4 regions of the Mesorhizobium sp. M2E.F.Ca.ET.209.01.1.1 genome follow, and region 2 is predicted to be linked to each of the others. Evidence: predicted binding sites of a transcription regulator. Region 2 holds the regulator's gene; each other region holds the start of a gene.
What was found. Region 2 encodes LexA, which represses DNA repair genes until DNA is damaged. Its sites were predicted from a motif close to TGTTCNNNNTGTGTTCNG; they were not measured.
Positions count from the first base shown of each region.

Region 1: a site for LexA is predicted at 3,321-3,338, ahead of EN852_RS29185 (UvrD-helicase domain-containing protein). Genes of this name have one in related genera too.
Region 3: a site for LexA is predicted at 4,028-4,045, ahead of EN852_RS05245 (PA0069 family radical SAM protein). Genes of this name have one in related genera too.
Region 4: a site for LexA is predicted at 4,915-4,932, ahead of ruvC (crossover junction endodeoxyribonuclease RuvC). Genes of this name have one in related genera too.

Region 1 covers NZ_SADP02000022.1:76,276-84,111, forward strand. Annotated here, with positions in the region: gene EN852_RS29170 (dienelactone hydrolase family protein) at 1-155, opposite strand, end outside; gene EN852_RS29175 (hypothetical protein) at 370-807, shown strand; gene EN852_RS29180 (glucose/quinate/shikimate family membrane-bound PQQ-dependent dehydrogenase) at 823-3,138, opposite strand; gene EN852_RS29185 (UvrD-helicase domain-containing protein) at 3,379-6,024, shown strand; gene EN852_RS29190 (ABC transporter permease) at 6,035-7,081, opposite strand; gene EN852_RS29195 (ATP-binding cassette domain-containing protein) at 7,081-7,836, opposite strand, start outside.
Region 2 covers NZ_SADP02000034.1:9,276-17,111, forward strand. Annotated here, with positions in the region: gene trpC (indole-3-glycerol phosphate synthase TrpC) at 1-167, shown strand, start outside; gene moaC (cyclic pyranopterin monophosphate synthase MoaC) at 164-646, shown strand; gene glp (gephyrin-like molybdotransferase Glp) at 646-1,851, shown strand; gene EN852_RS33245 (alpha/beta hydrolase) at 1,872-2,702, opposite strand; gene kynU (kynureninase) at 2,762-4,009, opposite strand; gene lexA (transcriptional repressor LexA) at 4,463-5,197, shown strand; gene EN852_RS33260 (ComEC/Rec2 family competence protein) at 5,222-7,660, opposite strand; gene gltX (glutamate--tRNA ligase) at 7,765-7,836, shown strand, end outside.
Region 3 covers NZ_SADP02000002.1:374,338-382,173, reverse strand. Annotated here, with positions in the region: gene EN852_RS05280 (methyltransferase) at 1-127, shown strand, start outside; gene EN852_RS05275 (S49 family peptidase) at 266-1,123, shown strand; gene EN852_RS05270 (hypothetical protein) at 1,208-1,393, shown strand; gene EN852_RS05265 (4-(cytidine 5'-diphospho)-2-C-methyl-D-erythritol kinase) at 1,419-2,330, shown strand; gene moaB (molybdenum cofactor biosynthesis protein B) at 2,317-2,874, shown strand; gene EN852_RS05255 (aldehyde-activating protein) at 2,999-3,424, shown strand; gene EN852_RS05250 (glycosyltransferase) at 3,467-3,970, opposite strand; gene EN852_RS05245 (PA0069 family radical SAM protein) at 4,120-5,274, shown strand; gene EN852_RS05240 (ribonuclease HII) at 5,470-6,168, shown strand; gene EN852_RS05235 (alpha-hydroxy acid oxidase) at 6,209-7,345, opposite strand; gene EN852_RS05230 (amidase) at 7,364-7,836, opposite strand, start outside.
Region 4 covers NZ_SADP02000008.1:34,470-42,305, reverse strand. Annotated here, with positions in the region: gene EN852_RS16425 (SRPBCC domain-containing protein) at 1-263, shown strand, start outside; gene EN852_RS16420 (GNAT family N-acetyltransferase) at 389-877, opposite strand; gene EN852_RS16415 (sulfite exporter TauE/SafE family protein) at 1,038-1,799, shown strand; gene EN852_RS16410 (DUF2269 family protein) at 1,845-2,396, opposite strand; gene EN852_RS16405 (DUF1465 family protein) at 2,954-3,484, shown strand; gene EN852_RS16400 (glycosyltransferase family 2 protein) at 3,784-4,848, shown strand; gene ruvC (crossover junction endodeoxyribonuclease RuvC) at 4,974-5,483, shown strand; gene ruvA (Holliday junction branch migration protein RuvA) at 5,494-6,114, shown strand; gene ruvB (Holliday junction branch migration DNA helicase RuvB) at 6,158-7,195, shown strand; gene EN852_RS16380 (metallophosphoesterase) at 7,331-7,836, shown strand, end outside.

The DNA of each region.
Region 1 (7,836 bases), on a different contig from region 2:
AGCATCGGGGCGATCGCGGCCGCCGCGGCGCCCGAGCCCGCCAGCCTCGTCAACTGCTCCATGAAGCGGCGCCGGTCGAGCGTCAGATGCGTGTATTCGTCATAGGCGTCGATCATCGCCTGCGTGATGACGGGCTTGGCAACGGGCTCGGTCATGGCTTTCCTCGACGACAACTGGGAGACGATTGGCAGGGTGATCCGCAAGATAGGGTAGGGATTCAAGCGGTCCAGTCACGTCCGGATGACGATCAAGAGAGCCGCAGCTCGCCCATCACATTTTGGTCATTTCCGAAAGCCTTGATGATGCTGTCACATTAGGAAGGAAAAGCTGCTGGCGCAGCTTCGATCCGATCGACGAAAGGGGAACGCCATGAACATCCAGGATATCATCAACACCGTTTCCTCGAAGGCCGGCCTCGACGAGCCGACCACCGAGAAGGTCGTCGGCACCATCTTTTCCGTGCTCGAGCACGAAGCGGAAGGCACCAGCGTTTCGTCCTTCTTCGCCCAGATCCCCGGCGCCGACGCGCTGGCCCAGAAATATGACGTCATGGCTGCCGGCGCGGCGGCCGGTTCGGGTGGCGGCCTGTTGTCGTCCCTGCAGGGCGCGCTTGGCGGCGTGCTCGGCGAAAAGGCCGGCGCGCTGATCAACGGCGTCGCCGCCCTCAAGGCGTCCGGTCTCGACATGGCGCAAATCCGGCAGGCCGGCGAGACCTTGATCAAGCAGGCCGAAGCCGCCGCCGGTCCCGACCTGACCAACCAGGTGCTGGACCAGGTGCCCAGCCTGCGGGGCCATCTCGGGCTTTGAGGCCCGACGCCTCCCTCACTTGGGCAGCGTGTAGGCCATCACATAGTCGCCCGGCTTGGTGCCGACCGAGCCGTGGCCGCCGGCGACGATGACGACAAACTGGCGGCCGTCGGCCACGGTGTAGGTCATCGGTGTCGACTGCCCGCCCGCCGGCAGCCGCGCCCGCCAGAGCTGCCTGCCGGTGGTGAGGTCGTAGGCGCGCAGATAGTCGTCGACCGCCGCGCCCAGGAAAGCGACGCCGCCCGCCGTGATCATCGGACCGCCTATGCCTGGAACGCCGACCTTGAGCGGCAAGGGCAGTGGCGTCATGTCGTAGACGGTGCCGTTGCGGTGCTTGTAGGCGATGTTTCCCGTCTTGAGATCGACGCCGGCGACATAGCCCCAGGGCGGCGCCTGGCAGGGAATGCCGAGCGGCGACAGGAACGGCCCCATCACCACCGCGTAAGGCGCGCCCTCGTTGCGGTTCAGACCCTGCTCGCTGCCCTTGGTGTTGTCGCCCGGCGGCGGCACGTCCGCGCGCGGAATGAGCTTGGACGTAAAGGCGAGATAGGTCGGCATGCCGAACATCACCTGCCGCACCGGGTCGACCGCGACGCCGCCCCAGTTGAAGACGCCGAAATTGCCGGGATAGATCAGCGAGCCCTGCAGCGAGGGCGGCGTGTAACGTCCCTCATAGCGCAGCTTCTTCAATTCGATCCGGCACGCCAGCTGGTCGAATAGGGTGATGCCCCACATGTCGGCGCCGGTCAGCGGCTTCGGATTGAAGGACAGGTCGGAGGCCGGCTGCGTCGGCGAGGCGTGATCGCCTTCGATTGCCCCGCCAGGCGCCGGCACTTCCTTGACCGGGATGATCGGTTCGCCCGTGCGCCGGTCGAGCACATAGAGGTCGCCCTGCTTGGTCGGCCCGACCAGCGCCGGCACCACGCCGCTCGCCGTCGTGACGTCGACCAGCGACGGCTGCGCCGGCACGTCCATGTCCCACAGATCGTGGTGCACGGTCTGCCGCACCCAGCGCAATTGTCCCGTGTTGAGGTCGAGCGCGGTGATCGAGGAGGAGAATTTCTCGACATTGGCGCTGCGGCCCATGCCGAGCTGGTCCGGCGTCTGGTTGCCGAGTGGCAGATAGAGGAGTCCCAGCTTCTCGTCGGCGCTTGCGGTCGACCACATGTTGGGCGAGTTGTGGGTGTACATTTGCCCGGCAGGCAGCGGCGTCGTCACATCCGGATTGCCGGAATCCCAGTTCCACAGCAGCGCGCCTGTGTCGACGTCGAAGGCGCGGATGACGCCCGACGGCTCCTCGGTTGAGTAATTGTCGTTGACCGCGCCGCCGACGATGATCTTGCCGTCGACGATCAGCGGCGCCGATGTCGAATAGTAATAGCCCGACTTCGGATAGGGCATGTTGGCCATCAGGTTCAGCGTGCCCCCCTCGGCGAAGGACGGACAGACCTGCCCGTTCGCGGCGTCGAGCGCGATCAGGCGAGCGTCCGACGTCGGCAGATAGACGCGCTGCGCGCATGGTTGGCCGACCGCGATCTTGGCATCGGCATAATAGGACACGCCGCGGCAGGTCTGGTGCTGGCGATTGGGGTCGAGCTTGATCTTCGGATCGTAGCGCCATTTTTCCTTGCCGCTTGCGGCATCGATGGCGATGGCGAAATTATGCGGCGTGCAGATGAAGAGCGCATCGCCCACTTTCAGCGGCGTGACCTGATAGGTCGTCTCGCCGACATCGTCGGGGCCTTTCACGTCGCCGGTGCGGTAGGTCCAGGCCGGCTGCAATTTGGCGACATTGTCCGGCGTGATCTGGTCGAGCGGCGAATAGCGCTGGCCGAACGGCGTGCGGCCGTAGAAGTGCCACTCACCGGCCGGCATGTCGCCACCGAGGTTGGCAGCCGTCGTAATCTTCTCAGTGCCGAGCGTCCCCGCGATATCCTTGGGATCGGCCGTCATCGAATAGCCTGCGACCGCGAGCGAGGCGAGCACGGCCAGGATCAGCGGCGCGCGGGCATCCGGCCCGCGCAGACCGCGCCTTGCCCATGGCGTCAGCAGCCAGAGCGCGACCAGCACGATGACGCCGCCGCGCGGGCCGAGCTGCCACCAGTCGAAGCCGATTTCCCACACCGCCCAGCACAGAGTGGCGAGCACGAACAGCGCGTAGAGCCAGAGCGACGTCGACCTGCGCCTGAAAAGCAGCCAGCCGGTGATCAGGAACACCAGTCCGGCGATCAGATAATACCAACTGCCGCCCAGCACCGCGAGCCAGATGCCGCCGCCGCCGAGAATGAGACCGATGAGGAAGAGGACGAGGGAGGTGATGGTGACAGCCAAGACGGTGCTCCTTCGACTGTTGCGCGCATCAAGCAATTCCAGGAAAAGTGTGAAGCGGTTTTCCGTCCGGAACTGCGTCAAACAAGATTGAGCCGCCAGGCGACGTCATGCCGTCCCTGCCCTGCCGTCACAGCTTTCCCCTGCCCGCTACGGCTGTCAAGTTGATCCGGGACACGCGAAACTAGAACAAAACGTAGACAGTTCTGGTCTTTCGCTGCCGAATCACTACATTCGGGGGCGATGTCGGGCTTTTCCGAAGACATGCCTTTTTTCGATGAACCGAATGCGCGGCCCGCGGCGGCCCCGTCCGGCATAGCCGCGCGCGCCATGGCCGCCCGCAGCGGCCAGAACAGCGCGCCCGATTACCTGAGGGGCCTGAACCCGGAGCAACGGCTCGCCGTCGAAACCACCGAAGGCCCGGTCCTGGTGCTGGCAGGCGCCGGCACCGGCAAGACGCGCGTGCTCACCACCCGCATCGCCCACATCCTCGCCACCGGCAGGGCCTTCCCGTCGCAGATCCTGGCCGTCACCTTCACCAACAAGGCCGCGCGCGAGATGAAGCAGCGCATCGGCCACCTGATCGGCGAAGGCAATGTCGAAGGCATGCCCTGGCTCGGAACCTTCCATTCGATCGGGGTGAAGCTGCTGCGCCGCCACGCCGAGCTTGCCGGGCTGAAATCCGATTTCACCATCCTCGACACCGACGACGTGGTGCGGCTGATCAAGCAGTTGATCCAGGCCGAGGGGCTGGACGACAAGCGCTGGCCGGCTAAGACCTTTGCCCAGATGCTCGACAACTGGAAGAACAAGGGCCTCGGCCCCGACGAGATTCCGGAAGGCGATGCCCGCAGCTTCGGCAACGGCAAGGGCCGCCAGCTCTACAAGGCCTATCAGGAACGGCTGCAGACGCTGAATTCCTGCGACTTCGGCGACCTGCTCTACCACCCGATCCGCATCTTCCGCGCCTACCCGGACGTGCTGAAGGAATACCACCGCAAGTTCAAATACATCCTGGTCGACGAGTACCAGGACACCAACACCGCGCAGTACATGTGGTTGCGGCTCTTGGCGCAACGCCCCCAGGTGGGACGTTCTGCCAGTTCCGACTCGGCCGAAGGCCGCAAGCCCGACCGGGCGTCCGAGCCGTTGCGAGGCCCCCGCGGAGGGCCCGCGCCGGCAGGCGCGGAACAGCCCGTGAGCGTGAATATTTGCTGCGTCGGCGACGACGACCAGTCGATCTATGGCTGGCGCGGCGCCGAGGTCGACAACATCCTGCGCTTCGACAAGGATTTTCCGGGCGCCACCATCATAAGGCTGGAGCGCAACTATCGCTCCACCGCGCATATCCTGGGCGCTGCCTCCCACCTCATCGCCCACAATGAGGGCCGCTTCGGCAAGACGCTGTTCACCGACCGCGACGACCCTGAGGACGACAAGGTGCATGTCCATGCCGCCTGGGATTCGGAGGAAGAGGCGCGTGCTGTCGGCGACGCGATCGAGGCCTACCAGCGGCAGAAGCACAATCTCAACGATATGGCGATTCTCGTCCGCGCGTCCTTCCAGATGCGCGCCTTCGAGGATCGCTTCATCACGCTGGGCCTCAACTACCGCGTCATCGGCGGCCCACGTTTCTATGAGCGCCTCGAAATCCGCGACGCGCTGGCCTTCTTCCGCGTCGTTGCCAATGGCGGTGACGACCTCGCCTTCGAGCGCATCGTCAACGTGCCGAAGCGCGGCCTGGGCGAAGCCACCATTCGTCAAATTCATGATACCGCCCGCGCGATGCGCATTCCGATGCTGGAAGCGGCCGCGACGCTCGCCGAAAGCGACGAGCTGAAGCCGAAGCCGCGCGCAGCACTCCGCGAGGTCGCGGCCAATTTCGAGCGCTGGCAGAAGGCGCTGGAGACCACGCCGCACACCGAACTCGCAGAGACCATTCTCGAAGAGAGCGGCTACACCGACATGTGGAAGAACGACCGCTCGGCGGAAGCGCCCGGGCGGCTGGAGAACCTGAAAGAGCTGATTCGCTCGATGGAGGAGTATGAATCGCTCCGCTCCTTCCTCGAACATGTGGCGCTCGTCATGGATGCCGAGCAGAATGCCGAGCAGGACGCGGTCTCGATCATGACGCTGCATTCGGCCAAGGGCCTCGAATTCGAGACCGTGTTCCTTCCCGGGTGGGAGGAAGGCCTGTTCCCGCATCAGCGCGCGCTGGACGAAGGCGGCCGCTCCGGCCTGGAGGAGGAGCGCCGGCTCGCCTATGTGGGCCTGACGCGGGCGAAGAAGAACCTGCATATCTGGTTCGTCTCCAACCGTCAGATCCATGGCCTGTGGCAATCGACCATCCCGTCGCGCTTCGTCGACGAGTTGCCGGAAACCCATATCGACATCGCCGAGGGCGGCAATTCCTATGGCGGCTACGGCAACCCTTATGGCGGCGGCGCCTTCGCCTCAGGACGTGGTGGCGGCGGCCGGCAAAATCCCTATGGCGCCTCGCGTTTCGACAATGTCGGCGCCAAGGACCAAGGCAGCTTTTCCAACACCTATGCCACGCCCGGCTGGCAGCGCGCCCAGGCCAACCGCACCGAGGCGACCGACCGCAACTGGGGCACCCGCTCCGGCCACCAGGTCGAGCGTATCGGCTATGGCGAGACCGACTCGGGCTACGGCGCCGGCCGCACTTCGGTGAAGGGCCGCACCATCGAGGGCGAGCTGGTCGCCAAATCCGTTGCCGACACGCCATCCGCCTTCAATGTCGGCGACCGGGTGTTCCACCAGAAATTCGGCAACGGCAACATCGCGGCCATCGACGGCAACAAGCTCACCATCGACTTCGACAAGGCCGGCCAGAAACGCGTGCTGGACGGGTTTGTCGCGCCGGTGTGACCCGGCCTCCTCACCTGTACCGTGCCTGGTTCCATTTGTGCCCCAGCAGCGACAGGATGATGATCAGCCCGTTGAAGAACTGCACGTAGAAGCCGCTGAGGCCAGCCGCCACGACGCCGGTCTGGATGAACGACACGGTGACCGCGCCGATCGCGCCGCCGACGACGGTGCCGATGCCGCCCCAGGTCGGCGTGCCGCCGACGAACACCGAGGCGAGCACCGGCAGCAGATAGCCGTCGCCCGCCGTCGGCCACCAGGTGAAGTTGATCATCACCGAAAACGTGCCGGCGATCGCGGCGCCGATGCCGGTGAAGACGAACACCTTCACCCGCACGAGCTTGACGTCGATGCCCATCTGCTTGGCGCTGTCCGGATTGTCGCCAACCACCTTCACCTGCGCGCCGAAGCGGTGCCGGTTGAAGAGTAGCGCCGAGAACACGACGAAGGCTATGGCCCAGAAGATCTGCACCGGAATGCCCCAGATCTGGCTGGAGAAGATCTTGTAGGCCAAGCTGTCGGCCAGATTGGTCAGCGCCGTCGACTTGCCCTCGTTGATGATCTGGATCAGGCCGCGCAGCAGGAAGTTCATGCCGAGCGTGGCGATCAGCGACGACAGCCCGCCATAGACGACCAGCGAGCCGACCAGGAAGCCGAGCAGCGTGCCGGTGACCAGCGCCGCCGCGATGCCGAGGAATGGATCATAGCCGGCCTGCACCACCAGCGCGAAGACCCAGGAGGCGAACCCCATCGTCGCCGGAAACGACAGGTCGATTTCGCCGCAGGTGACGACGAAGACCAGCGGCACCACCACGAACAGCGCGACGGGCAGCGTCGTCAGCACGGAGCTGTAGAGATACCAGGTGGTGAAGACGGTCGGGTTGGCGAGCATGAACACCGCCATCATGACGATGAAGACGGCAAGTGTGCCCAACGAAGCGCGGTTGTCGAGCACGAAGCCGCGCAGCCAGTGGTTCGACGGATGGCTCCACTCCTTGGCAGCCTGGCCGCTTGTTCTCCTGAGAGGCGTTTGCAGATCGGGTTCCGTGGCCTTGCTCATCACGCTCTCTGCTCCGCGCCCTCGTGCAGCCCCGGCAAGCCGCCGGGATGTGCCACGTCTTCCATGAAGTTGATCAGGTCGTCGGCCGACTTCACCTCGTTGCGGTCGGCCGTCAGCGCCACCTTGCCGCGGTCGAGCACGACGAAACGGTCGGCGATGTCGAAGACATGGTGGATGTTGTGGCCGATGAAAAGGATCGAGCGGCCGCTCGCCCGCACCTGGCGCACGAAGTGGAACACCTTTGCCGTCTCGGTCAGCGACAGCGCCGTCGTCGGCTCGTCGAGGATGATCAGCTCCGCCTGCTTGTAGATGGCGCGCGCGATCGCCACGCCTTGCCGCTCACCGCCCGAAAGCTGGCCGACGATCGACTGCGGCGTGAACACTTTCGAGGTGAAGCCGATCTCGCGCATCAGCCGGCTTGCCTCCGCGATCTCCTTGTTGACCTTCAGCCAGCCCATGAAGCCGGTGAGCTCGCGGCCCATGAAGATGTTGCGCACGATGGTCTGCTGCACGGCCAGCGCCCGGTCCTGGAACACCGTCTCGATGCCGGCGTCGCGCGAACGCGCGGCGCTCCATCCGGCGACCGGCTTGCCGCGCACGAGGATCTCGCCGCTGGTCGGCTTGACCACGCCGGACAGGATCTTGATCAGCGTCGACTTGCCGGCGCCGTTGTCGCCGATCAGGCCGACCACCTCGCCGCGATCGACGCTGAGGTTGACGCCGCCCAAGGCATAGACCTGGCCGTAGGATTTCTT
Region 2 (7,836 bases):
GGCTGCTGGTCAGCGAAAGCGGCATCTTCACGCATCAGGATTGCCGCCGGCTGGAGAAGAGCAAGATCGGTACATTCCTCGTCGGCGAGAGCCTGATGCGGCAGGCGGACGTGGCCGCGGCGACCGAGCTTCTGCTGACGGGCAAGGCGCCGGCCGAGGCCATCTGAGCATGGCCCTCACCCATCTTGGCGCCAAGGGCGAAGCCAACATGGTCGATGTCGGCGACAAGGCTGAGACGACCCGCACGGCAATCGCCGAAGGTTTTGTCACCATGCGGCCTGAAACGCTGGAGATGATCCTGGCCGGCGACGCCAAGAAGGGCGATGTTCTGAGCACCGCCCGCATCGCCGGCATCATGGCTGCGAAGAAGACGCATGAGCTGATCCCGCTTTGCCATCCGCTGCTTCTGACCAAGGTCGCCGTCGAGATCGAGCCGGACCGCGCGCTGCCCGGCCTCAAGGTCACGGCGCTAGCCCGCGTCACCGGCAAGACCGGCGTGGAGATGGAGGCGCTGACCGCCGCCTCGGTCACCTGCCTCACCATCTACGACATGGCCAAGGCGGTGGATCGCGGCATGGTGATTTCCGGCATAAGGCTGGTCGAGAAAACCGGCGGCAAGTCGGGCGACTACAAGGCCGATTCCTGATGCCGTTGGTTCCGATCGCCGAAGCGCTCGAACGCCTGCTCGACGGCGCAGCACCGTTGCCCGTTGAAAGCATTCCGCTGGCGGAAGCAGCCGATAGGGTCCTGGCGCAGCCGGTTGTGGCACTGCGCACGCAGCCGCCCTTCAACGCCTCGGCCATGGACGGCTATGCCGCGCGTTCCGCCGATGTGGCCTCAGTCCCAGCCCAGCTGGAAGTGATAGGCATGGCACCTGCCGGGCGCGGCTTTGCCGGAACCGTCGGCGACGGCCAGGCGGTTCGCATCTTCACCGGCGCGCCGCTGCCTGAAGGCGCCGACACCGTCGTCATCCAGGAAAACGTCCGCGACCTTGGCAACCGCAAGGTCGAAGTAACGGAACCAACCGTACCAGGACGCAACATCCGGCGCCGTGGCCTCGATTTCGGCGAGGGCGACGTGCTGCTGGACAAGGGTCGCGTGCTCGATGCGGCGGCGCTTTCGCTGGCGGCTTCTGCCAACCACCCGAGCCTGAATGTCGTGCGGCGCCCGCTGGTCGCGATCATCGCCACCGGAGACGAATTGCTGCCGCCGGGCAGCACGCTCGGCCCCGATCAGATCATTTCCTCCAATGCCTATGGCGTTGCCGCCGCCGCGCAGTCGGTCGGCGCGCAGGCGCTCGATCTCGGCATCGCCGCCGACCGCAAGGAAGCGATCGCCGCGCTGGTCAGGAAAGCGGTCGAGGCGGCCGCCGACGTCATCGTCACGCTCGGCGGCGCCTCTGTCGGCGACCACGACCTGATCCATGACGTGCTCACGGGCGAAGGCATGCAGCTCGACTTCTGGAAGATCGCCATGCGCCCCGGCAAACCGTTGATGTTCGGCCGGCTTGGCAATATCCGCTGCATCGGCCTGCCCGGCAATCCGGTGGCAAGCATCGTCTGCTCGCAGCTCTTCCTGAAACCGCTGCTTGCTCGGCTCGGCGGCCGCGATTTCAGGCAGGACGTGCGAACGGCCCGGCTGGGCGCCGCGATGCAGGCCAACGATCTCAGGCAGGACTATGTGCGCGCCGTGGTGCGCGATGACTCCGGCACGCTGGTCGCGACCCCCTTCGGCATCCAGGACTCGTCGATGCTCAGGATGCTCGCCGACGCCAACGGCCTGATCGTGCGCGAGCCCTTCGCGCCGGCCGCGGAGATTGGCGCCGAATGCAGCGTGCTTATGCTGCGCTGATACATCGACAACGCCGATCATTATTCGTCCACCAGCATCCGCGTCAGGGGATGGTCCGGATCGGCGAGACCATCGACAACGTTGAAATGATGCCGATCCGGCTCGACCACTGAACCGGTGGCGGCACCGAGCCCAGTCCAGATGTTGGCGAGCAATGCGCTCTGGCGAAGAAATTCCGAGCGCTCGCCGCCGCCGACCCAACAGGTGATGCGGGCTCCCTGCCGGGGCCGCAGCAAAGCCGGGCTTTCGCTCAACGCTTCCCGCTCGTCGATATTCAGGGTCTCGTTCAGGGCGGTGAACATCAGCGGCCGGAGGTCGTGCAGGCCTGAAATCGAAACGACCTGACGGATGCGCCGCGCCACGCCGGGCCCCAGCGGCGAGCCCTCGGTCACCATGCGGCTGGCGAGATGTCCGCCGGCCGAGTGCCCGCTCAGTATCAGCGGACCGTCGACCATGGCCGCCGCCTTGCCGATCGCGGCCGCGATTTCATTGACGATGCCGCTGATCCTGGTCTGCGGGCACAGCGTATAGGAAGGCATGGCGACGGCAAAGCCGCGACCGACAGCGCCGGCGGCCAGATGCGACCAGGAGTTCTTGTGCGACTCCATCCAGTAGCCGCCGTGGATGAACACCACGAGCCCCCTCGGCACGGCGGACGGGAGGAAGAGATCGAACCGGTTGCGCGGCGCCTCGCCATAGACGATGTCGAGCCGCGCCCTGCTCTGCGCCAACAACTTTTCGCGAAATGCGTGAGCCGGGCCGTCCCAGGCAGCCGGCCAGCGGTCGCCGCCGGCGATGTTCGCGCCGTTGGCGTAGGCGTCATCCCAGTCGACAATGCGGTGTCCCAGCACCGTCCCCTCCCGCGATCAGATCGATTTCGAGTTGTCTTTGTTCGGCATGCCATTCGAAGTCACGTGACGGCCTCCTTGACCGCATAGCGGGCCTCTTGCCAGGCGCCGGTGCGCAGGATGTCTTCCAGCACCTCGACGGCGTCCCAGACGTCCCGGTAGCCGACATAGAGCGGCGTGAAGCCGAAACGGACTGTCGACGGCGCTCGGAAATCGCCGATCACGCCGCGCTCGATCAAGGCGCGCATCACCTGGTAGCCATGCGGATGGGCGAACGACACCTGGCTGCCGCGTTCGGCGCCGTCGCGCGGGCCTTCCAGCTCGAGACCCAACGCGCCGCATCTAGCTTCGACAAGGCGGATGAACAGATCCGTCAGCGCGACGCTCTTCTCGCGCACGGCCGTCAGGTCGACTTCGTCCCAAAGATCCAGCGCGCCTTTCAGCGCCCGCATCGACAGCACCGGCTGCGTTCCGCACAGGAACCGCCGGATGCCTGAGCCGGCGGCATAACCCTGTTCGAACGCGAACGGCCTGGCATGCCCCCACCAGCCGCTCAGCGGCTGGCTAATGTCGCCATGGTGGCGGGTCGCGGCATAGATGAAGGCCGGCGCGCCCGGCCCGCCATTGAGATATTTGTAGGTGCAGCCGATCGCGAAATCGGCATTCGAGCCGTCGAGATCGACCGGCAGGGCGCCGGCCGTGTGGCAGAGGTCCCAGACGATCAGCGCACCGGCGTCATGGGCCTTGCGGGTCAGGGCGGCCATGTCGCGCAGCCGGCCGGACTTGTAGTTGACGTGGTTGACCAGGATGACGGCAACATCGTCGTCGATCAGGTCCTCGATCGTCGGGGCATCGACGCCTTCGAGCCGCAGCACCGTGCCGGGCCGCGTCGAGGCCACCCCTTCCGCCATATAGAGGTCGGTCGGGAAGCTGTCGCCCTCGGCAACGATCACCGGGCGCTCGGGCCGCATCGCGAGCGCCGCATGCAGGACCTTGTAGATGTTGATCGAGGTTGTGTCGCACACCACCGTCTGGCCAGGCGCGGCGCCGATCAGACGCCCGAGCCGGTCGCCCAGCTGGACAGGCATGTCGAACCAGCCGGCGGTGTTCCATGCGCGGATGAGATCCCGCGCCCATTCCTGCTTCGCTGACTTCTCGATCTCGCTGAAGACGTTGATTGAAGCAGCGCCGAGCGAATTGCCGTCGAGGTAAATCACCCCTTCCGGCAGAACGAAGCGATCGCGCAGGGCGCGCAGCGGGTCCGCGGCATCCATTGCCTCGACCTCGGCAAGATCGGGAATTCCCCTCATTGTGCTACCGCCTCCGCTTCGAACCGTGCCGCTACATCCTCAGGCGACCGAGGAGTTGTCTCATCACCGTCAGCGGCACGGCAAGAACCTTCTGTCCTGTGTTAGCTGGTCCATAGACGGCAAAGGCTGAGGGCCGGAATCGTCGCCAAGGTTGGCATTTTGGGTTCGTTTCGTTCACGGTACGGTGCATGCATGAATGAGCCGACGCGAAACCCTCGGTGCCTCAGCGACGGTGTCGCCTCTCAATTTCAGCTTAAGGAGAATTGCAAAATCGAGCGGAATCAATGACACAGCCCAGCCGCCGGCGGCCGGGCACCGTCGGATGCAACATTCTTTCGGCAGCCTTAAGAAATTCATTAAACTTTAAACGGTTGCGGAACACAACTGGAACAGATAGTGTTTGTTCTGGGTTTGTTTTTCTGATTCTGGTTTCGGAACCCATGGGGGCCGCCAATGCTGACGCGCAAACAACATGAACTCCTGATGTTCATCCATGAACGCCTGAAGGAGAGCGGGATTCCTCCATCCTTCGACGAGATGAAGGAAGCGCTGGACCTGGCCTCGAAGTCCGGCATCCACCGGCTGATCACGGCGCTGGAAGAACGCGGCTTCATTCGCCGGCTGCCAAACCGGGCGCGCGCGTTGGAGGTCTTGCGGCTGCCCGACTCGATCGCGCCCGGCCTGAATGCCGCAAGGAAATTTTCGCCAAGCGTCATCCAGGGCGGCCAGGGCAATCTAAGCCGCCAGGTCAAGCCGGCAGCGCCTTCGCGTACGCCGACGCCGAGCAATGACGACGACGCCGTTTCGGCCGTGTCCATTCCGGTGATGGGCCGAATCGCCGCCGGTGTTCCGATCGACGCCATCCAGCACCAGACGCATTCGATCTCGGTGCCGCCGGACATGATCATGGGCGGCGAGCATTATGCGCTGGAGGTCAAGGGCGACTCGATGATCGAGGCCGGGATCTTCGACGGCGACACCGTCATCATCCGTAACGCCAGCACGGCGAGCCCGGGTGAGATCGTTGTGGCGCTGGTCGACGATGAGGAAGCGACGCTCAAGCGCTTCCGCCGCAAGGGCGCCTCGATCGCGCTGGAGGCTGCCAACCCGGCCTACGAGACCCGGATCTTCGGACCGGATCGGGTCAAGGTGCAGGGCAAGCTCGTCGGGCTGATCAGGCGCTACTGATCCGGCTGCGAGGGCTTGGCCCTCTCAGGGCTTTTCATAAGGCGGCAGCCCCCTCGCCTCGCGCGAGTATTTGCGCTGCTCGTGCCAGGGCCGATATGGCTTTTCGACGGCATATTGGATGGCTGGGCGGGCCGTTGCCGATTGTGGATCGAAGAAGACGGCGGCGCTGCCGTCACGCGCCAGCTGGCGCTTGGTGACGACAAGCACACGCGGATCCCAGCAGGGATTGTAGGCCGTCGCATCGTTGATGACGATGAGGTCGGCAAAGCCGCAGGCAGGCCGGGCGCTGTCGCGGTTTTCGGCAAGCGCGACGATCGCGCCGGAAGGGTGCCGGCCGATGCAGAGGTCACCGGTGCAATAGAAGGGCGATCCTGGTGGCAGGTCGACAGGATCGGCGATGTCGAGAGCGTCTTTGGCAAACGTCTCCGGCGGCACGATTTCCTCGGCTTTCAGCGCCCGCTTCCAATTGTCGGTGGTGAACTCGTTGGAGCGTTCGCGGTTGACGGCAAGTTCGCCGCCGCCGATCGGCATCGCCACCAGATGCGCATCCTCCGAGATCAGCACATCCGGCGTGCGCACATGCGGGATCGCCAGCAGCGCGGCGAGGGCGAAGGGAACAGCGGCGAGCCTTAGCCAGGTGGTGGCCATGGTCGCGATGACCAGCGCGATTGTCGCCAGCAGCACCGACTGGATCGAGATCAATCCCACGGCATCGACCGGCGAGCGCTCGGAAATCCATGCCGAAATGGCAATCATCGCTGTCAGTCCCTTGCCCATCACATAGAGGAAGGGACCGTCGAAGCCGAACGGCATGGCGAGCGCGCTCAACACGGCGAACGGCATGACGATCAGCGAAACGATCGGCATCACCGCGAGGTTGGCCAGCAGGCTGAGCGGCGACACGCGTTGGAAATGCCAGATCGCAAACAGCAATGTCGCGCTGCCCGCAATGAGCGAGGTTACAGCGGCGCCACCCACGCCAACCGCCAGTTTTCGCGACAGGTATCCGAGGAACGAATGCTTTGCCAGCGGCGCGGTCGCTTTGCCGGCGCGATAGTCGGCAAAGCCGGCATAGGCCCCGACCAAGGCAGCGGTGGCGGCGAAGGACATCTGGAAGCTCGGGCCGACCACTTCATGTGGCGACACAAGGATGACGGCAATCGCCGAGATCGCCAGGTTGCGCATCGTCAGCGCCGCGCGGTCAAAGAGCACCGCGATCAGCATCACGGCGAGCATGATGAAGCTCCGTTCGGCCGCCACCACGATGCCGGAGATGACGAGGTAAGCGGCAATCGAGGCAAGCGCGATCGCAGCGGCGTATTTCTTCACCGGGCGGCGCGACGAGAAATCCGGAAACAGCGCGAAAGCGCCGCGCAGCAGGAACATGATCGTGCCGGCCACCAGCGCCATGTGCAGACCGGAGATCGAGATAATGTGGTAGATGCCGGTGCGTCGCATCGACTCGTTGATCGCTTCCGGAATGCCGGCGCGCACGCCGACGATCAGCGCCGCCGCGATCTCGCCTTCGGACCCGCCGATGCTGCTCCGGATGTGGTCGGCGATCCCTTCGCGCGCGTTTTCTATGGCCGATGCAATGCTTGCGCCCAACAGCACCCCCGTTGGCGCAGACGGAGTCGGTGCAATCAGCTTCGGGTCGCCCAGGAAAAAACCGCTGCCACCTATTCCGGCAAAATAGCTATCGAAGGAATAGTCGTAGCTGTCCGGCCGAACTGGGCCGGTCGGCGGCAGCAGCTTGACATAGCCGGTGAGCATCGACCCGGCCGTCATGCCGGGCGGGATCCTGCGCGCCGACAGCCGAACGCGGTCCGGCGCGTAGCGCAGCGTCGGATGCTCGGCGGACATGACGTCGATGGTCAGCCGCACACGGCCATTGGCCATCGCTTCGGCGGTGACCAGGCGGCCGGTCAGCCGTGTCTGGATTTCGGAACCCAGCATCGGGGTCGCCATCCGCCAGGTCTCCACCTTGGCCGCGAGAAACCCGAGCGCGCAGAAAAGCGATGCCATGAAGACAAGATGCGTTTTCTGCCAGGAGCGCGACACCGCCGCGCAAAGAGCCATCAGGGCCACCGCCGCAAGCGGCCTATAGAGATCGGGCTCGGTGCTCAGCGAGAAGTAATAGATGACGCCGGCGGCCAGAAACACCGGCACCAGCAGGAAGCCGACGCCGCGGTCGAGTTCCGTGGCGGCAGCGACGGCAACGCTTCGGCGCAGCGCAGGAAGCGAAACGGTGCCAAGCTGTTTTCGGATCCTGCCGACGATGGCTGTTGGCGAGGCTGGCTGCAGCGCACCGCCACCGGGCGGCGGTAGCTCGGCGGGCGGATGGAGTTCCGGAAGCGAAACCGGCGGTTCTTCGGCAGGCGCGGCATGAGCAAACATCAGGCGCTCGCTGACGCCAGCTGTCGTTTCCCCGCCCTCCCTCACGCCCCGGCCACGTCCAGCCATCGGGTCTGCCCCTTGCGCCCCAGACCGCCTATGGTACATGAACGCCGATCGCGTGGAAGTCTGCGCGAAACATGCATTTTTTCAGGTGCTTCTTCGAGAGTTCCATGTCCGACAAGGTCGTCACCCGTTTTGCCCCCTCGCCTACAGGCTACCTGCATATTGGCGGGGCGCGCACG
Region 3 (7,836 bases), on a different contig from region 2:
GGTGCTCGGCGCGCGCGGGAAACTGTCGATCCGCCCGCCGCTCGCCCTGCACGGGCCATCCGGCAACGCGCCGAGCGAGCGGACGGAAATGATCAACAACGGCCTGGCATCGCTGTTCGGCGATTGAACCGTAGCCGGCGATGCAGCATTGCCGTTGGCCGGCGAATGCCTACATGGCAGGCAAGGTGACATCGCGCCCGAAAGACATTACCGACTTGCCTGATCTTACCCTGCTCCTTTGCATCTTGTCCGGAGATACCCGTTCGTGAAACGCCTTTTCAACCGCCTGCTGCCGAAATCCTGGCGCTCGACAGTCGTCACCATTCCGGTCATCCGGCTGCAGGGCGCCATCATGGCCGGCGGCGGCCAGTTCCGGCCGAGCCTGTCGCTCGCCTCGACGGCCGGCCTCATCGAAAAGGCGTTCGGCTTCGACGCGCCGGCGGTCGCCATCTCGATCAACTCGCCGGGCGGCTCGCCGGTGCAGTCGCGGCTGATCTTCAAGCGCATTCGCGACCTGGCGGCGGAGAAGAACAAGAAGGTGCTGGTCTTCGTCGAGGATGTGGCGGCTTCCGGCGGCTACATGATCGCGGTCGCCGGCGACGAGATCTTCGCCGACCCGTCCTCGATCGTCGGCTCGATCGGCGTGGTCTCGGCCTCCTTCGGCTTCCCCGAATTGATGAAGAAGATCGGCGTCGAGCGGCGCGTCCACACCGCCGGGCAGAACAAGGCGGTGCTCGATCCGTTCAAGCCCGAGAAGAAGGAGGACGTCGAGCGGCTGAAGGCGCTGCAGCTTGAAGTGCACGAGACTTTCATCGATCTCGTCAAGGAGCGGCGCGGCAGCAAGCTAAAAGACGACCCGGACCTGTTCACCGGCCTGTTCTGGACCGCCAAGCGAGGCCTCGAGCTCGGCCTTGTCGATGCGCTGGGCGACATGCGCAGCGTGCTCAAGACCCGTTTCGGCGACAAGACGCAGCTCAAGCTGATCACCGCGCCGCGCGGCCTGTTTGGCCGTTTCGGCCTGTTCGGCTCGCGCTTCTCGGCGCCCGATATCGCGCAGGCCGCGGCCGGCGGCATCCTCGATGCGGCGGAAGAGCGCGCGCTGTGGGCGCGCTTCGGGCTTTGAAAAAGCCATGATTGCGGATAGCATGATCGCTTGACCGAGCCCATCCGGCCGGCCTTGCCGCGAGGACGCGGGAGGAGTTTGGACATGCCGCAGATCGTTTTCTTCGCTGTTGTCGGTGCCGCCGCCTATTTCGGCTACCGCGCTTTCGTGCGCGAGGCCGAGCGCGTGACGGCCAAGATCCGGCGCACCGAGAAACAGGCGGCGAACGGCACGATGGGCACGCTGGTCAAGGATCCCAAGACCGGCGAATATCGTCTCGCCAAGGACTGATCCCATCTCGTCAGCAGCCGACATCCTGGAGCCCGGCACAGAGGTCCGGACGTGGCTCGCGCCGGCCAAGATCAACCTGGCGCTGCATGTCACCGGCCGGCGCGACGACGGCTATCATCTCATCGACAGCCTTGCCGTCTTCACACGCTTTGGCGACCGGCTCGAGATCGAGCCGGCGGAGCACGACGAGTTCTCCGTATCCGGCCGATATGCCGCCGGCCTGCCGCTCGGCGACGGCAATCTGGTGGTGAAGGCGCGCGATGCCCTGCGCCGGGAAGCCGGCGCGCAGCGCACGCCGCCCGTCGCCATCAGGCTGGAAAAGAACCTGCCGGTCGCCTCGGGCGTCGGCGGCGGGTCGAGCGACGCCGCGGCCGCGCTCAACGGCCTCGCGCGGATCTGGAAGCTCGATATCGACGACACTTCGCTGGCCCGGATCGGGCTTTCGCTCGGCGCCGACCTGCCGATGTGCCTGAAGTCGAAGCCGCTTGTCGCGCGCGGCATCGGCGACGAGGTGTCGCCGCTCTCCGCGTTCCCGGCGCTCGGCCTCGTCCTGGTCAATCCGGGCGTTGCCGTCTCGACGCCGGACGTGTTCAAGGCGCTCTCCAGCCGCGACAACGCGGCGCTGCCGCCGCTGCCGCCGCTGCCGCTGCTGCCGAAGCGCCTCGAATTCCACGCCATCCGCAACTGGCTGGAGACGACCCGCAACGATCTCGAGCCCCCTGCCCGATCGATCCAACCAGCGATCGGCGAAGCGCTCAACGCACTCAAACGTGCTGACGCCGCCTTCGCGCGCATGTCGGGCTCCGGCGCCACGTGCTTCGGCCTGTTCGAGACCGGCAATGTCGCCAAGCGCGGGGCGATCGCGATCCGCGCGCGCCACCCCGACTGGTTCGTGGCCGCCACCCGCAGCATGGAGGGGAGCGATGGCGAAGCTTGACGAGAGCCGGCCTTTCATCCCGGTGCGCATCGCGGTGCTGACCGTCTCCGACACCCGCAGCCTTGCCGACGACAAATCCGGCCAGACGCTGGCCGACCGCATCACGCAAGCCGGCCATGTGCTTGCCGCGCGCGACATCGTGACCGACGACCGCGAGAAGATCCGCGACAAGGTGCTCGGCTGGTCGAAGGACGAAACCATTGATGTCGTCATCACCACCGGCGGCACCGGCTTCACCGGCCGCGACGTGACACCGGAAGCGCTGGAGCCGATCTTCGAAAAGCGCATGGACGGCTTTTCGGAAGTCTTCCACCGCATCTCCTACGACAAGATCGGCACCTCGACGATCCAGAGCCGGGCGACCGGCGGGGTCGTCAACGCCACCTTCGTCTTCGTGCTGCCGGGCTCACCCGGCGCCTGCAAGGACGCCTGGGACGGCATCATCAAGGCTCAGCTCGACTACCGCCACATGCCCTGCAACTTCGTCGAGATCATGCCGCGGCTGGACGAGCATCTCAGGCGCGGCGGCAAGCCTGCCTCATAAGCATAGGCAAAGCACCCGGTCGGCCTCTACTTTACAGGCCGAAAGGCACTGACGGCTTTGTGGCGCCATTTCGAAGCCGGCGCCGGCAAAGTACCTTGTGTGCGCGAACAAGGGACAATCCATCATGGGCGTTCACAGCGGCGGCTGCCATTGCGGTAATATCCGCCTGAATTTCTCCACCACTCTCGACCCGGCCGAACTGGAAGTCCGCGCCTGCCAGTGCTCGTTCTGCACCCGGCACGGCTCGCGCGCGGCCGCCGATCCGAACGGCAGGCTGGCTATCTCGGTCACCGACAGGGAACGCCTGCAGACCTATCGCTTCGGCCTGCGCACAGCCGACTATCTCGTCTGCCGCGAGTGCGGCGTCTATGTCGCGGCAGTCGCCGGAGAAGGCGAAGACGCCAGGGCGATCGTTATCGTCAACGCGCTCGACGATCGCGAGCAGTTCTCCCGCAAGCCTATCCCGGTCCGCTACGATGCCGAGAACCGGGAGCAACGCCTGGCCAGGCGCCGCAGCGCCTGGATGCCGGTGGAAATTCGGGGGCTGTGAACCCGCCTCACCGCTCCACCGATCCAAGCCGATATGCCGGCGTCACTTCGGCGGCGCCACCCAGATTTCGGCGTTCAGCCGCCTGGTCGCGAGCCCCCTGGCCAAGGCTTCGGCGCTGCGCGCGCTCTTTGCCAGAGCGGAGGCTTGGCGCTTGCTGATGACAAGACCCTCGGCCAGCGCACGGTTGCCCGAAAAGACGCGGGCCAGGAAAGGCGCGCGATCGGCGCGGGCACGCGAAAAGCGTGCCGGCATGGTTTGCTTCGCCGTGTGGGCGACGACTTCGTCAATCCAGCCTTCGGCGAGCCGGGCGCCGGGTTCCAGAAGCAGCAGCCAGTCGCCCTTGGCCTGGCCGATGCCGGCGCCGATGCCGCTGGTCACATAGTGACAGCCGGCATGCTCGGCAACGCGGTGCGTCTGGTCGGTGGAGCCCTGATCGCAGACGATGACGTCGCGCACGACGCCCTCGACCGCGCCGCCGACCAGCGAGGCGAGCGTGCGGGCAAGTCCCTCTTCGTCGTTCCGGGTCTCAATGAGAACGCTGAGCATGCCTAGCCGAATAGCGGAAAGCGGAGGCTTGCGCCAGTTCACGCTTCCAGCCGAAAAAGTTCTTGCTTTGTTCTCGTCAAGAAAATAGGAATAGTTTCATGAACAGAGCGATTCGACAGCCTGCCGACAGTCCCTGGGAGAGGGCGAAAATGGAACAGATCGTGCGCGCCGACATTGCCGCTTTCGGAGCAGGCAGAGCCGAGATGGCAAACGCGATGATCGAGCAGAGCGGCATGCGCGTGCGGCCCGACCGCAATCGCGGCCGCTCGGCCGGCATCAACCCGTCCGGCCGGTTCGAGCCGGTCAGCCGGCATGTCTTCGACGACGGGTGGAACTCGCTGGAAGAGTTGCCGCCCTTCAAGACCGAGGTGCAGGTCGAGAAGCCGCGCACCATCATCACCCGCAACGAATCGCCGGACATTTCCTTCGACCGTTCGATCAATCCCTATCGCGGCTGCGAGCATGGCTGTGTCTACTGCTTCGCCCGGCCGACGCATGCCTTCATGGGTCTGTCGCCGGGGCTGGATTTCGAATCGAAGCTGTTCGCCAAGCCGGATGCGGCGCGCATGCTGGACCGGGAATTGTCGAAGCCGGGTTACCAGCCGCGCACGATCGCCATCGGCACCAACACCGATCCCTATCAGCCGATCGAGAAGCAGTACCGGATCATGCGCGAGATCCTCGAGGTGCTGGAGGCGCGTGGCCACCCGGTCGGCATCGTGACGAAGTCGGCGCTGGTGACGCGCGACATCGACATCCTGTCGCGCATGGCCGAGCGCGGTCTTGCCAAGGTGGCGCTGTCGGTGACGACGATGGACCGCATGCTGGCCAGAACCATGGAGCCGCGCGCGTCGACGCCGACGAAACGGCTGGAGGCGATCAGGCAGTTGTCGGACGCCGGCATCCCGGCCTCGGTGATGGTGGCGCCGATCATTCCCGGCCTCAACGATCCGGAGATGGAGCGCATCCTCGATTCGGCCCGTGCCGCCGGCGCCCGGGAGGCAGGCTACGTCATCCTGCGCCTGCCGCTCGAAGTGGCGCCGATCTTCAAGGACTGGCTGTTGCGGCACTATCCGGACCGCTACCGGCATGTGATGTCGCTGATCCGTTCGATGCGCGACGGCAAGGACTACGATTCCGAATGGGGCAAGCGCATGAAGGGCGCCGGCCCCTATGCCTGGCAGATTGGCCGCCGCTTCGAGATCGCCGCCAAGCGCCTCGGCCTCAATGCCGAACGACGGCAGCTTCGCATCGATCAATTCGTCGCAGGCTCCGGCGCCAGCGAGCAGTTGATGCTGCTTTGAAGATGGCGCCGGCCGTGACGGCCGGCCCTAAGCAGTTCCAGGCAAAGCGGTTTTCCGTCTGGGATTGCTACCTGTTTCAAGAATCCCGTCCGGCCCCTGTCCCCCGGCTGTGAGACGGTGCCCTCCCGGTCCGGCGCCCCACCCGACCCGGAGGGACTTGCGGAGAATCGGAGCCGATGCGAACCTCGCCGCACCATGGCTCGCGCGCGTTCCGATTCTCCGCTTCTCTTTGAAATGGTCGAGAAGCCCGACTTCTCGATCGAGACGAAGGCGATGGCCGATGGGCTGTGGCCGGTCGCCGGCATGGACGAGGCAGGCCGCGGTCCGCTCGCCGGGCCGGTGGTGGCGGCGGCGGTGGTGCTCAACCCCGCCAATATTCCTGAGGGCCTCGACGATTCCAAGCGCCTGACCCATTTGCAGCGAGAGGCGCTGTTTCTCAAGATTCTCGGCTCGGCGCTCAGCGTCTCGATGGCCTCGATCAGCGCCGAGGGCATCGACAACAGCAACATCCTGAAAGCGAGTCTCGAAGCGATGCGCCGCGCCGCCGCGGGTCTCTCGCTGCAGCCGAAACTCGCCCTGGCCGACGGCCGCGACGTTCCACCCGGCCTCGCCTGCGAAGGCCGGGCGCTGATCAAGGGCGACCAGCGCTCGCAGTCGATCGCCGCGGCCTCGATCGTCGCCAAGGTGATGCGCGACCGCATGATGTGCGGCTGCGGCGGACACCATGCGCATTACGGCTTCGAGGTGCATATGGGCTATGCCACGGTCCGGCACCGCACCGCCATCGAGGCGCATGGCCCGGTGGCAAGGCTGCACCGGACCTCGTTCGCGCCGTTCAGGCTGGGCGGGGCGGAAGCGGTTGAGGAAGAAGAGAGCTTGGCCGGGTTGGAGTGACGGCGACTGCTGATCTCCCCTCGTTGTCCGACGCAGACAGCTAGGCGAGTATTCGGCGATCTATTTCATCAACCCGGACGGTTCCGGTCAGGCCCATTGTGACGTCGAATTCCTTGCGAATGAGATCGATGGCCTTGGCAACTCCTTGTTCGCCCGCGGCACCCAGGCCGTGAACATAAGCCCTGCCGATCATGCACGCCTTTGCCCCGAGAGCCAACGCGCGCATCACATCCTGGCCGGAGCGAACCCCTCCATCTACCAGAACTTCCAGATCGGCGCCCACCGCATCCGCAATTTCGGGCAGCACCGAGATCGTGGATCTGCCACCGTCAAGTTGACGTCCGCCATGGTTTGAAACCACCAGGCCTTGCACCCCAATTTTCGCGAGGTCACGCGCATCATTGGCGTCGCCGATGCCCTTAACGATCAACTTTCCAGGCCATATGCTTCGAACCCACTCCACGTCTTTCAACGTCGGGCTCGTGCCGAATTGCTCATTCATCCATGCGGCAAGCGATTCTATCTTTTGGTTGCCGGATTGTCCGACGAGATTCCCGAACGTCTTCCTCTTGCCGCGCATCACGCTGGCGACCCATGCCGGCCTGCTCGCAAAGTCGACAAACTTGCCGAAAGTCCACTTCGGCGGCACCGTCATGCCGTTCTTGATGTCGGCATGTCGTTGCGCCAACACCGGCAGGTCCACCGTCAGGACAATCGCGTCGCATTTCACGGCGATCGCGCGTTCCACGAGCGATCTGACGAAGCCGCGGTCCTTTAGCAAACTCAGTTGAAACCAGAAGGGTTTTTTGACAGCGGCTGCGACATCCTCCATCGAGCAGATCGACATAATCGATAACGTGTATGGAATGCCCGCCGTCTGCGCAGCGCGACAAGCGTGAATTTCCCCGTCGGCATATTGAAGCCCTCCCAAGCCGACTGGTGCCAGAACGAGCGGCACTGAAATTGCCTCGCCCAGCAGTACGGTAGACGTGTTCCTCCTGGATACATCGACCAGAACACGCTGCCGGAATTTGATCTTTTCGAAGTCCGCTCGATTCTCGCGCAAGGTCTGCTCGCTATACGAACCGCGATCGGCGTAGTCGAAGAATGCTCTGGGAACTCTCCTCCTGTGAAGCTGCCGGAGATCTTCGATACATGTGATCGTATTCGAATTCATATCTTTCTCCTCCCGCATTTATGACGAAAAGCCGTCTATCTTCCCCACAAATTCCATCACTTGCATGGCTGCGCCTAATACGTCCGCGTCCGCTCCTCTCGCGCCGACAATCTGAAATCCGATTGGAAGCCCGCCAGTGGTTAGGCCAATGGGCACAGAACATGCGGGCTGCTGGCTGAGGTTTATGGGAAAATTGAAACATGCCCACTCGGTCCATTCCTGGTAAGTAGATCCAGGCGGGACATCGTGCATAAGCGGAAAGGCTGTGACCGGCACGGTCGGCGAGATCACGAAATCATAGGTCTTGAGAAGCCGATCCATTTCGCCGCCGAAGACCGAACGGTGCAATAGCGCTTGCGCATACTCAGACGCCGCGAAGCATCCGCCGATTTCCGCTGCACGAAGCAAACCCGGATCGAGTTGCAGTCGGTCTTTGTCGGCGATCTTGGACACCCTGTTTGCCGCACCGGCAAACCAGAGGATGTTGAAGG
Region 4 (7,836 bases), on a different contig from region 2:
CTCGCGGCCAATTCACCGAGGTCATACCCGTCCACCGCCTTGCCTACAGCTTCGGCTGGGAGGGCAACGACCGGACGCCGCCCGGTTCGAGCCTTGTCGAAATCGATCTGGTCGAAGAGCCGGGTGGGACGCGGGTCAAGCTCACCCATAGCGGCCTTGCCGACCGAGAGATTTGCGACAGCCACGAGAAGGGCTGGACTCACTACCTGGGCCGGCTTGCAATCACCGCCGCCGGTGGCGACCCGGGACCGGACAAGATGTAGGGCAGCGGCCGCGATTGCCGACAGCTAACGGCCGATCGCTAGTGCGTTTCACGGAAACGGCGAAACGCGCTATCTCGTTGTTTTTACGCAATTCCGGACGGAAGGCTACGGCGAAGGCGCCGAGCCTAACCGCTCACACTTTTCCTGGAATTGCTCTGGAGTTCGAGCTTGTAGCCGATATGGCTGGCCTTGAAACCAAGCCGCTCATAGAAGCGGTGCGCGTCCAGCCGGCTCTTGTTGGTCGTTAGCTGGACCATCCGGCAGCCGCGCTCGCGGCATTTGTCGATCGCCCATTCCAACAGGCGCTGTCCCAGCCCCTCGCCGCGCCGGCTCGACGCGACGCGCACGGCCTCGATCTGGCCGCGCCACGCGCCGCGCTGCGATAGGCCGGCGAGAAAGGTGATCTGGAGCGTGCCGACGACGTCATCGCCATCGGTCATCACCGCGAGCAACTGGTTCGGATCGCCGTCTATCGCCGCGAAGGCGTCCAAATAGGCTTGCAACAATGGCAGGGTCGCGTCTTCGCGGGCCCGGCCCAGCGCATCGTCCGCAAGCATTGCGACGATGGCCGCAACGTCCGCTTCGATCGCCCGGCGAATGCTGATGACGTTCATTTCCACACTCCGAGATGGCGGCCGACCGACTGCAGACCCTGGCGGAGCGGCCGGTCGCCTATATTGGCCGCAATAGCGGATGCCGGCATTAATGACTATCCGGGCGGCGCTGTTGTGCGCTATGGCTGAGTTTCCCGCCTTCTCCAACCTTCTCTTGCCGATGTCAGGCCTGCTCGACGATCCGTGGTTTTATGCCGCCGCCATTCCGGCGGTGATCCTAGTCGGCCTGTCGAAAGGCGGCTTCGGCGGCGCCGTCGGCTTCGTCGGCGTGCCGTTGATGGCGCTGACCGTCCCGCCGGTTCAGGCGGCGGCCATCCTGCTGCCGATCCTGTGCCTGATGGACATCGTTTCGGTGTGGACATGGTGGGGCGTCTATGACCGCAAGATGCTGGTCGATATGATGCCCGGCGCCGTCATCGGCATCGGTCTCGGTTGGCTGACCGCGGCCCTGGTGACCGAGGAGATGGTGCGGCTGATCGTCGGCGCCGTCGCGCTGGTCTTCGTGCTGCGCTGGATCTACCTGCAGTTCCGCCACGGCGCCGGTCATGCGGCTGAGCCGAACCGCATTGCCGCCGCTTTCTGGGCCACCGTCGCCGGCTTCACCAGCTTCGTCGCCCATGTCGGCGGTCCGCCCTTCCAGGTCTATGCGCTGCCGATCCGGCTCGATCCGAAAGTGCTGTCGGGGACGGCGGCGATCTTCTTTGCCGCCACCAATGCGCTGAAGCTCATCCCCTATTTCGCGCTCGGCCAGTTCGACACCACCAACCTCACGGCCTCGGCGGTGCTGATGCCCTTGGCGCCGCTCTCCACCATCGCCGGCGCCTGGCTGGTGCGCCGCATGCGGCCGGAAATCTTCTATCCGTTCACCTACGCCACCGTCGCAGTGGTCGCCGTCAAGCTGCTGTGGGACGGCTTGATGTAGAAGCGAAGCGGCCATTCGGCCGCCTCGCTCCAAAAATCGCGACGCTCAGGCGGCGCTCGGCGCCATCTGGCGACCGCCGCCGAAGCCGAGCGCGGCGCCTAGTGCAACCACCATCGCCATGCCGGCCAGAATGCCGATGTCGTGCAGAGTCGGCTTCAGCACCATGTCGGCGATGATCACCAGCATCACCGCATAATCGAGACGCGCCCATTTCATCATGCGCTGGCCGATGGCAAGGACGGCGGGAGTGATGCCCTGCTCGGCGACCATGGCGCCCATGCGCTCGCCGGTCGGCTTGAAGACCAGCATGCCGATCGAGAAGGTCGTGGCATAGCCGACGAGGCCGATGACAATCCACAGTTCGGTGAAGCCGACCCAGAAGCCGCACATTACGAGACCGAAGACCAGCGTGAGCATCGACATCGGCGCGAAGAACTTGCTGCCGAGCTGGCCGGTGGCGCGCATCGCCTGCAGCTTGTCCTCGATGTTGCCGGCGCGCTCGGCCAGCACGCCGAGCAGGAACAGCACGAAGCCGCCGCCGACCCACAAAATAGCCGAAACGACGTGAAGGAATTTGACGATCGAATACCAATCCATGGTTTGCTCCCGGATGTGCTTGTTGATTTGCGCCGACGCGGGTTTGCGTAGCGCTTGAGAGGAGCGGCCTTTTGCGTGGCGCGTGTTTCGGAACGATGCCGCGGCAGCGGCCGCCATGTTTCGAAGCCGCGAGAGGTGTTCGGAAAATCCGGCTTTTGGTCGATCTCGACAGGGAGGCCGCTGTCCTGTTCCGGCACAGGAAAGCGCTTTCGCTTAAAAAATCGCCGGCGCGTTAAGGCTTCGTTAAGCTTTACAGGCGTTTACTATGCGCATCCAGTTTTGCTGGATTCTTACCGAGTGGTTGGAGCCACTTTGTTTGACGCCTCCCTGTTAAACTCCTGAGAGCCGCCTTATCCGCGGCTCTTTTTTTGTCCGCGCATGACGGGCCGTTGCCTTCCGCCGGCGGATGGCTGGAACTCGGCCCGCGTTAACCGTTTGTTAAACATGCGCTTGCCTTCATGGGCGTCGAAGCGCATTTTCAAGCCTCAGTCATTTAGGGTGCTGGCCACGTCGGCAAGGATAGTCGAATCGGCTGGCGGCAGTGCAGGGGCGTATCGATGAACGAGCCTTCGAAGGGCAGCGCGAAAACCATCAAACTGGCGGAGCGCCGGGTTTTCTCCCAATCCTTCAAGCCGCTCTACCAGGAAGGCATGGGGCTGGTCGAACAGGCCGCCGAATATCTCGATGGCAAGGGCAGGCTCGAGGCCAAGAAATTGTCGCGCACGGCCGCGACCCTCTATGCGGCCGAGTCGATGCGGCTGACCACAAGGCTGATGCAGGTCGCTTCCTGGCTTCTGCTGCAGCGCGCGGCGAATTCCGGCGAGATGACGCGCGACCAGGTCGCCTCGGAGAAATCCAAGGTGCGGCTCGATACCGCGTCGGCGCATGACGAGGCGCTCGGCTGGAACGAGCTGCCGAAGGAATTCCTCGATCTGGTGACGCGCTCGCTGCGCCTGCAGGCGCTGGTGCGGCGCATGGACGAGGAAATCTATGGCGGCGTGGTCGCCGAGACGCACGCCCCCAGCCGGCGGGCCAATCCGGTTTCCGACCAGATCAGCCTTTTGAACACGGCGTTCGCGCGCGGCTGACACCGCAACAAACGCGGCGGTAGCGACGCGCGAACGGGCACCGGCATATTCTTGATCGGATCGCGATTTGGTGAGCCGTTTTGGCCGCAAGTCGAACGTCTGCGATTCCGAGCGCTCTTCAATATTGCGGCGGCCGTTATCGTATTTGAAGGCCATGCCGGCCTTCCCGAAAACGATCACCCTTGCCTGGAAGCGACGGGACCCTAGTTGCAGCCGTTCGCCGCAGCCGGGTCGACCCGAGCCGGATTTGCAAAAAATCACCGTCACTGTGACCAAAGCAGATTGCGAGGCTTGATCCCGTGCATTCGCCATTGGACCGCATTCCGGTATCGATCATCATCCCCAACTACAACTACGAACAGTTTCTCGGACGCGCCATCGACAGCGCCCTCGAACAGGACCACCGCAATGTCGAGGTCGTGGTCGTCGACGACGCTTCGACCGACGCGTCGGTGGCCGTCATCGAATCCTACGGCGACAAGATCCGTCCGTGCCTCAGGCGCAGGAATGGCGGGCATGCGGCTGCGTTCAACACCGGGTTCGAGGAGAGCACCGGAGAGATCATTCTTTTCCTCGACGCCGACGATTATCTCTATCCGAACGCCGTCTCCGAGGTCCTGGACGAGTGGGACGCGGATGTCGTCCAGGCGCAATTCCGACTGCATCTCGTTGATGAGGACCAGCAGATCAAGGATGTCTTTCCCCCTCCGGAACAGCCGTTCGATTCGGGCGACGTCGTGCCGGAATTGTTGCGCAAGGGGCGCTACCATACGACGGTGACAAGCGGGTTGGCGTTCGACCGCGAGGCGCTGGAACCGATAATGCCCATGCCTGAAAGCGATTTCCGGCAAGGCGCCGATGGCTATCTCGCGACGCTCGCGCCGCTTCACGGAGAGGTAAAATCCATCGACACCTGCCTTGGCGCCTACCGCATCCACGGTTCCAACCATTCGGTCTTCGACGAGAAGCTTGCCGAGCGGGCGCGCTGGCGCATGCAGCATGACTTCCGGCGCCTCGAAGCCTTGTCCGACCGGGCGGCCGAGATCGGCTTGACCGTACCGCCGGATGCAGGCCTTCGCGATCCGGTTCATCTGGAAGAGCGGCTGGCTTCGCTCTGCGTCGACGAGCCCCAGCATCCGGTTGCGACCGACTCCCGGCTGGGGCTGGCAAGAGCGGGCGCCGCCGCCAGCCTGGAAATGAACGCATCCTGGCGGCGGCGGGCTGCCCTTGCGGCCTGGTTCCTTTGCATCGGAATCCTGCCGCGGCGCATGGGCAATGCTGTCTTGGCATGGAAGCTGGTCGCGTCGTCCAGGCCGGCAGTTCTCACGCGGCTGTCGAAAACCATCCGTCGCGTGACGAATTAGGTTCTGGGCATGCCGGCCGCGAGCGCCGGCTCAATGGGATTCTGGATGCGATCCCAGGATCGCGATCGTTTCTGGTTTGTTCACATTTCGCTGGCATCGCTTGCCGCCGAGGTTAAACTTGGCGCATGGGGGAAGCGATTCGCATCATCGGCATCGATCCGGGCCTGAGGCGCACCGGATGGGGCATCATCGATAGCCTCGGCAATTCGCTGCGCTTCGTCGCGTCCGGCACCGTGCGCTCGGATGACAAGGCGCCGCTAGCGACGCGGCTCTGCCAACTGCATGACGGGCTGGCCGAGGTGCTGCATCAGGCCATGCCGCATGAGGCGGCGGTCGAGCAGACCTTCGTCAACAAGGATGCGACGGCGACGTTGAAGCTGGGCCAGGCGCGCGGCATCGCCATGCTGGTGCCGGCGCGCGCCGGGCTGGTCGTCGCCGAATACGCACCCAATGCGGTCAAGAAGGCGGTGATCGGCGTCGGCCACGGCGAGAAGAAGCAGATCCATATGATGGTCAAGGTGCTGATGCCGAAGGCGGTCTTCGATACCGACGACGCCGCCGACGCTTTGGCCATCGCCATCTGCCATGCGCATCACCGCCCGAGCGTCGCCTATCGGATGGCGATTGCGGGGTGAGGGGAAAATCATGATCGGCAAGCTGAAGGGCACGGTGGACGAGATCGACGAGGATAGCTGCGTCATCGACGTGCATGGCGTCGGCTATGTCGCCCATTGCTCGGCCCGCACGCTGGCATCACTGCCATCACCCGGGGAGGCAGTGGTGCTTTTCATCGAGACCTATGTGCGCGAGGACATGATCCGGCTCTACGGCTTCCAGACAGGGCTGGAGCGCGAGTGGTTCCGTCTCTTGATGAACAATGTGCAGGGCGTCGGCGCCAAGGTGGCGTTGGCGGTGCTGTCGACGCTGGCGCCGGCCGACCTCGCCAACGCGATCGCGCTGCGCGACATCGCCATGGTTTCCCGTGCCCCTGGCGTCGGCAAGAAGGTGGCTGAGCGCATCGTCACCGAATTGCGCACCAAGGCGCCGGCCTATGCGGGCGCGGCCACCGGCACGGTCGGCCTCAAGCAGGAGCTCGGCGAAGGGGTGGCCGCAGCACCGATCACGGATGCGGTCTCGGCGCTGGTCAATCTCGGCTATTCGCGCGACATCGCGGCGAACGCGGTTGCGGCTGCGCTGAAATCGGCCGGCGAGGGAGCGGATGCCTCGAAGTTGATTCGCTTCGGCCTGAAGGAACTGGCGCGGTGAGGCAGCGCTTGTTCCGCCATCGGTCCTATGCAAGGAAGGCGGCATGAGTCTTTCGCCCCGCCTCATTGCCCCCGACAAGCGCGGCGAGGATGCCGACCAGACGCTGCGGCCGCAGTCGCTCGACGAGTTTGTCGGCCAGGCGGCGGTGCGCGCCAATCTCAAGGTCTTCGTCGATGCCGCCAAGAGCCGCGGCGAGGCGCTCGACCATGTGCTGTTCGTCGGCCCTCCGGGGCTGGGCAAGACGACGCTGGCGCAGATCATGGCGCGCGAGCTCGGCGTCAATTTCCGTTCGACCTCCGGTCCGGTCATCGCCAAGGCCGGCGATCTAGCGGCGCTGCTCACCAATCTCGAGGAGCGCGACGTCCTCTTCATCGACGAGATCCACCGCCTCAATCCGGCGGTCGAGGAAATCCTCTATCCGGCGATGGAGGATTTCCAGCTCGACCTGATCATCGGCGAGGGACCGGCGGCGCGCTCGGTCAAGATCGACCTCGCCCGCTTCACCCTGGTCGCGGCGACGACAAGGCTCGGGCTTCTCACCAATCCGCTGCGCGACCGCTTCGGCATTCCGGTGCGGCTCAATTTCTACACGGTCGAGGAGCTGGAACAGATCGTGCGCCGCGGCGCCCGCATTCTCTCGATGCCGCTCGGCGACGACGGCGCGGTCGAGATCGCGCGCCGCGCGCGCGGCACGCCGCGCATCGCCGGCCGACTGTTGCGCCGCGTGCGCGACTTCGCCAGCGTCGCGGGCGCCGCGCATGTCGACAGGAAGATCGCCGACGAGGCGCTCACCAGGCTGGAAGTCGACGCGCTCGGCCTCGACGCGCTCGACCGCCGCTATTTGTCGATGATCGCGCGTAATTTCGGCGGCGGGCCGGTCGGCATCGAGACGATCGCGGCCGGGCTCTCCGAGCCGCGCGACGCGATCGAGGACATCATCGAGCCCTATCTCATCCAGCAGGGTTTTATCCAGCGCACGCCGCGCGGACGGGTGTTGACCGCCAATGCCTGGCGCCATCTCGGTCTCGACCCGCCAAAGGATATTGCGCAGCAGCAGATCAGCCTGTTCCAGGAAGAGTAACGCAGATTTGTTCGCCGCTCGGCCAGGCAAGGGGCCGATCTGCGCAGAATCTGCGCGGCTTGGCCCAGCTCAGGGCGCAATTGCCGCCTTTAAGGCAGCTTCCTGGTAAAAAACCGAGGGGCTTTGGGTCATTCCATGATCACCAGACGCGGTTTCCTGCGCCTTGTCGGCGGCTCGGCCTTCGCCATGGTGTCGCTCGGCGCCTATGCGGTCGGCATCGAGCCGATGCTGCTGACGCATGTGAAGCGCTATGCGCTGACACCGCCGCATTGGCCGACCGGCCTCAAGCTGCGGGTCGTGGCGCTGGCCGACATCCATGCCTGCCGGCCATGGATGACGCCGGAGCGGATCGCAGCGCTCGCCGAGCAGACCAAAGCACTGCAGCCGGACGTCATCGTCATGCTTGGCGACTACCCCGCAGGAACCCGGATGGTTACCGGCTGGGTGAAGGCATCGGAGTGGGCGCCGGCGCTCTCCGGGCTCAAGGCGCCGCTCGGCGTGTTCTCGATCCTCGGCAATCACGACTGGTGGGAGGATCGCTCCGCTCAAGCCGCCGGGGCAGGCCCGACCATTTCACGCAAGGCGCTGGAGGCCGTTGGCATTCCGGTGCTGGAAAACGACGTCGTGCGCCTGGAAAAGGA